Regions from separate parts of the Pseudoalteromonas sp. TAP-3C genome, predicted to be linked through region 2. Evidence: predicted binding sites of a transcription regulator. Region 2 holds the regulator's gene; the other holds the start of a gene.

Region 1 (3,218 bases), 1.3 Mb from region 2:
ACACCTTCAAGCCCTTTGGCAAATGCCCTGATGTGTGCAGGTGTGGTACCACAGCAACCGCCAACAATATTAATAAAGCCCGATTTACCCCAATCTATGATCTCTTTTGCCATGTCGTCTGCTTCTAAATCATACTCGCCAAACTCATTGGGTAAACCCGCGTTAGGGTGAACAGATACAAAGGTTTCGCACACCCGCGATAGCTCTTCAACGTATTGGCGCAGTAAATCTGGCCCAAGAGCGCAATTTAAACCAATTGAAAGTGGCTTAATGTGACGAATCGAATTATAAAATGCTTCGGTGGTTTGCCCTGAAAGCGTGCGGCCTGAGGCATCGGTAATAGTGCCTGATATCATCACTGGCAATGTACGCCCAGCTTGTTCAAATGCCTCTTCTACCGCGAACGATGCCGCTTTTGCATTAAGCGTGTCGAATATGGTTTCGATTAAAATAATATCTACACCACCTTCCATAAGCGCAAGGGTCGATTCGACATACGCAGTCACTAACTTATCAAAGGTAATATTACGATAGCCTGGGTCGTTTACATCCGGCGATAACGAACAGGTTTTTGAGGTTGGCCCTAAAACGCCTGCTACATAGCGTGGTTTTTCTGGGGTTTTAGCGTTAAATTCGTCACATACTGCACGGGCTAACTTAGCCGACTCTAGATTGATCTCGCGGCTAAGGCTGGCCATATCATAGTCTTCCATCGATATCGTAGTTGAATTAAAGGTATTAGTTTCAATAATATCGGCGCCTGCAGCTAAGTAACTACGGTGAATATCGGTAATAATTTTTGGCTGAGTAAGACTTAACAAATCATTATTACCCTTGATTAACACATGCCAGTCTTTAAAGCGCTCGCCACGGTAGTCTTGTTCTTCTAATTTGTATTCTTGGATCATAGTGCCCATCGCACCATCAAGAATTAAAATGCGCTGTTTTAGCGCTTCAATTAACTCGGCGCTTTTGTTTTCTAAATTATTCGGCATAGTTGTTAGTCCTTACGGCTTGGCTAACTAAATTAATATCATAGGGTGTGGTTTGGTAAACGTAATAGTTTAACCAGTTCGAAAACAGTAAAAACGCGTGGCTTTGCCATGTTTTAGACGGTTGCTTGCTGGCATCGTCATCAGGAAAATAGTTTTCGGGCTTTGGCGCATTTGAGCTTTTTTGTAAATCGCGCTGGTATTCAGCTTTTAAACTGTCGGCATCGTACTCGGGGTGGCCGGTAATAAACACTTGGCTGCCCGATTTATTTTTAAGTAAATAAGCGCCAACTCGTTCAGAGCCTGCTAAAACCACCAGCTCTTCACAGGCGTTTATTTTATTAATATCTATGTGACCATAGCGTGAGTGGGGTACTAAAAAGGTATCGTCAAAGCCGCGAGTAAGTGCACCATGTGCAAAATAGCATTGGTGGGTAAACACCCCGCATAGTTTTTTGTCTTTTAAATCGCGCTTTAAATTATAACGGTGGTATAAAGCCGCGTGGGCAGCCCAGCACGAAAACAAGGTAGAGGTTACATGTTGCTCGGCCCAATCAATAATCACTTTGAGTTCTTCCCAGTAAGCTACTTCTTCATACTCTAAATGCGCGAGCGGCGCACCGGTAATTAATAGTGCATCGTAATTGTTGTCTTTCACTTCTGAGAAATAACGATAAAAAGTATCTAAGTGTTGCTCTGAATTGCTACTGCTGCGATGCGTATCAAGACGCAGTAGTTCTACATTTACTTGCAGCGGCGAATTAGCCAACAAACGAATAAACTGCACTTCGGTTTCTACTTTATTAGGCATAAGATTAAGAATAGCCAAACGCATAGGGCGTATTTCTTGCGTTTTTGCACGCGTTTTTGGCATGACAAACACGTTTTCATGACGTAAACGTGCAATAGCTGGCAATTCGTCTTCTACTGTAATTGGCATTCTTAAAGCTCCTGCTCATAAAAACCGAGAGTTAATACGCTCTCATTATGAACAGAATGCCAAAAATATCAACCTCCAGATGTATAGATGTCTAAATGAAATTTATTCACACTGTTTGTACAAATTGAATATGTACTTTAAAACAGTGCCATTCGTTGACTGTTTCACCTGTGAGCCACTACAATACAGCATTGAAATTTTTATTATTATTTGAAGGCTTCCTCCATGGTTTTACCTGATAAGTTTATATTCTCGATGAGTCGAGTATCTAAGGTTGTGCCACCAAAACGCACTATCTTAAAAGATATTTCGTTGCATTTTTTCCCAGGCGCAAAAATTGGTGTACTAGGTTTAAATGGGTCTGGTAAATCATCATTATTACGCATTATGGCGGGCGTTGATGAAGAGTTTGAAGGTGAAGCTCGCCCTCAACCAGGCACTAAAATTGGTTACTTACCGCAAGAGCCGGTGTTGGACGAAAGTAAAACAGTTCGTGAAATTGTTGAAGAAGCTGTAGGTGAAGTAAAACATGCCCTTAATCGTCTTGACGAAGTGTATAACGAATACGCAATGGAAGGCGCAGACTTTGACGCACTGGCTAAAGAGCAAGGTGAATTAGAAGCGGTTATTCAAGCGCACGATGGCCATAATATCGATAACGTTTTAGAGCGTGCTGCCGATGCTCTGCGTTTACCTGAATGGGATGCTAAAATTGAGCACCTGTCGGGTGGTGAGCGTCGTCGTGTTGCTATTTGTCGTTTGTTACTTGAAAAACCAGACATGCTTATTCTCGATGAGCCAACTAACCACTTAGACGCTGAGTCGGTTGCTTGGTTAGAGCGCTTCTTACATGATTACGAAGGCACTGTTGTGGCAGTAACGCATGACCGTTACTTCCTTGATAATGTAGCAGGTTGGATTTTAGAGCTTGACCGTGGTGAAGGTATTCCGTGGGAAGGTAATTACTCTTCTTGGCTTGAGCAAAAAGATGCCCGCTTACAGCAAGAGCAAAAATCTGAAAAAGCACGTCAAAAATCAATTGCACAAGAACTTGAATGGGTTCGTTCAAATCCTAAAGGTCGTCAAGCTAAGTCAAAAGCACGTATGGCACAGTTTAGCGAGCTACAGCAGTCTGATTACCAAAAACGTAACGAAACCAACGAATTGTTTATTCCACCAGGCCCACGTTTGGGTGACCAAGTATTAGAAGTAACCAACTTACGTAAAAGCTTTGGCGATCGCGTTTTAATTGATGACTTAAGCTTTAGCATGCCTAAGGGCGCTAT
Region 2 (3,218 bases):
CAAACTGGGAATTTTCTAAATACTGTGCAATGGCGAGTGCGTTTTCTTGGTGTTGCCTTAAACGTACATTTAAAGTGCGCAACCCCCTAAGGGTTAAATAGCTATCAAATGGCGCCCCGGTAATGCCAATGTTATTTGCCCACCAAGCAAGCTCTTCACCTAACTCAGCATTTGCTGCGATAACCGCGCCACCAACAACATCAGAATGACCATTAATATATTTTGTGGTTGAATGCACCACAATGTCAGCGCCAAACTTAATCGGGTTTTGTAACGCTGGCGATAAAAACGTGTTGTCGGCGGCAACCAATGCCCCACACTGTTTGGCAATGTCCGTCACCGCTTTAATATCTGTTAAACGTAAAATAGGGTTACTTGGTGTTTCAATCCAAATCAGCTTAGGTTTAATAGCAAGAATATGCGCTAGACTTTCACTTTTGGTAAAATCGATTACTTCAAGCTTTAATAAACCGCGTTTTGCTAGCGAAGTGAATAAACGGTAGCTGCCTCCATAACAATCATGGGGGATCACTAACGTATCGTCACAATTGAGTAACTGGGTTGTTAAATGAACAGCCGCCATGCCCGTTGCAGTAATGATGCCTTTCGCACCACCTTCAAGCTCTGCAAGTGTTTGTGCAAGAATGTCACGATTAGGATTGCCGCTGCGACCATAATCATAGTCACGTTTTATATTAAAGTCAGCAAATGAGTAAGTTGTTGATAAATAGAGCGGTGGAACAACTGCGCCATGGTGCTTATCAGCATCTACCCCACTTCGAACAGCAATTGTTGCCGCATTTTTTTTACTCATTTTTACCACCTTGGCCATTTTGGATGTTTAGACGTCTAAAATTTAACGCATGCGATTTAAGATGTCAAAACATTTAAGTGTCTGGATGGCTAAATAACTAGTGTTTGACTATCTTATTTAAATCGATAGAATTTCACCCATATTCACACGTTTTTATGGCGTGTGAGCAATTAATAATCTGAGGCAACGATACATCTTATGGCTAAATGGAATGGTGAATATATTCACCCATACGCAGAACACGGGAAAAAATCCGAACAAGTAAAAAAGATCACCGTTTCGATCCCGCTAAATGTATTAAAAGTACTTACTGATGAGCGTACTCGCCGTCAAATAAACAACTTGCGTCATGCAACAAATAGCGAGCTTTTATGTGAAGCTTTTTTGCATGCATTTACAGGGCAACCTTTACCTAATGATGATGATTTACGTAAAGATAACGTAGAAAAAGTACCTGAAGAAGTGAAGAAAATAATGCAAGAAATGGGACTCGAAGTGCCTATTTTAGATGAAGACTAGATATATTTAGCTATAAAAAACCTCAGCAAATGCTGAGGTTTTTTGTATTAATTTATACTTAACGATTATGCCATGTAGTTTTCTGGCATATCAATTTGTGCAACACCTGAGTCAACCGCAGCCTGTGCAACAGCTTTAGCAATACGTGGTAATAAACGTGGATCCATCGGTTTTGGTATAATATATTTAGCACCAAACTCTAATTTATCAATGCCTGATGCAGTGAGTACTTCAGCCGGTACTGGCTCTTTAGCAATACTGCGAATTGCCTCTACAGCTGCAATTTTCATCTCATCATTTATTACACTGGCACGCACATCTAACGCACCACGGAAAATAAACGGAAAACACAATACGTTGTTAACCTGGTTAGGGTAATCAGAACGACCTGTCGCCATAATTAAATCGTTACGTGCGGCGTGTGCTAATTGCGGATCAATTTCAGGATCTGGATTTGAACAAGCAAACACAATAGGGCGATCAGCCATTAATTTTAAATCTTCAGGGGCTAATAAATTAGGACCCGACACACCGACAAACACATCGGCGTCTTCGATTACATCTTGCAAAGTGCGCTTGTCGGTATTGTTTGCAAATAGCTGCTTATATTCATTTAAATCATCGCGGCGAGTGTGGATCACGCCTTTACGATCTAACATATAAATATGTTCACGCAACGCGCCACACTTAATTAAAAGCTCCATACAGGCAACAGCGGCAGCACCGGCACCTAAACAAACAATAATCGCATCTTCAATTGCTTTACCTTGTACCTCAAGCGCATTTAGCATACCCGCTGCCGTTACAATAGCTGTACCATGCTGATCATCATGAAACACGGGAATACTACAACGCTCAATAAGTGCTTTTTCTATTTCAAAACACTCAGGCGCTTTAATATCCTCTAAATTAATACCGCCAAAGGTGTCGGCAATATTTGCAACTGTGTTAATAAAATCTTCGGTAGTGCGGTGCTTAACTTCAATATCTATCGAATCTAACCCAGCAAAACGCTTAAACAATAGCGCTTTACCTTCCATAACTGGTTTTGAAGCGAGTGGGCCTAAGTTACCTAAGCCTAAAATTGCAGTGCCATTAGTAATAACCGCAACCATGTTTCCTTTACCAGTATACTTATAAGCATTTGCTGGATCAGCGGCAATTTCACGAACAGGTTCTGCAACACCTGGACTATATGCAAGTGCAAGGTCTTTAACCGTTTCAGCGGGCTTGCTCAGCTCAATACTGATTTTACCTGGAACGGGATGGGCATGGTAATGTAGTGCTTGTTCACGAAAATCTGACATAACGCGATTATATCCTGCAATTTGAGTTAAAGTGAGAGTAGCTTTTTCTTACGATACCCTTATTATTTTTAAATTCCAAGCAATATCAGGTCTATCCTGTTATGTGCTAGAGATGTTAATTTTAAGTGATTTATCAGCAACTTCTCTAGGGTCTGCTGACCTTTCAAGGTTAAATTTGCAGCAGTCTGTTTGGTATTTAGGCAAGGCAGAGCCTATGTAGTGTGGTTATTCCCCATAAATAGGCGATAACGCAGCATCAATGCCAAACAGGCGCTGCCCTTCGGGTTCTGCCTAGGGGCGATTTACTCTTTGTTGCTCGGTTTTTACTTAGCCCACTAGGTTACAAACCTCGCGCCGCGATTAAACCGCCCCTAGTTTGAACAAATTTTAATCCGCAAAGGTCAACAGACCCTAGATTATCCTGACATTTTTAAAAAATATAGAGAGTATTGGCTATTTTGTCTGCAAATGTTTATACATACTCAAAATAACAGCAGGAAATAGTTATGCAAAAATAATAAATACAAAGTTGCTATAAAAGCAGGGAAGAAAGTAAATTTTAGCCACAAAAAAAGCAC

The links. Region 2 encodes MetJ, which represses methionine synthesis genes. Its sites were predicted from a motif close to TAGACGTCTAGACGTCTA; they were not measured.
Region 1: AC6H44_RS11005 (homoserine O-succinyltransferase) is a predicted target of MetJ. The motif match lies at 2,009-2,026, and genes of this name have one in related genera.

The regions. Positions count from the first base shown of each region.
Region 1 is NZ_CM187618.1:2,337,240-2,340,457, forward strand. It holds gene AC6H44_RS11000 (homocysteine S-methyltransferase family protein) at 1-995, opposite strand, end outside; gene AC6H44_RS11005 (homoserine O-succinyltransferase) at 985-1,932, opposite strand; gene ettA (energy-dependent translational throttle protein EttA) at 2,158-3,218, shown strand, end outside.
Region 2 is NZ_CM187618.1:182,335-185,552, reverse strand. It holds gene metB (cystathionine gamma-synthase) at 1-814, opposite strand, end outside; gene metJ (met regulon transcriptional regulator MetJ) at 1,013-1,333, shown strand; gene AC6H44_RS00805 (malic enzyme-like NAD(P)-binding protein) at 1,399-2,640, opposite strand.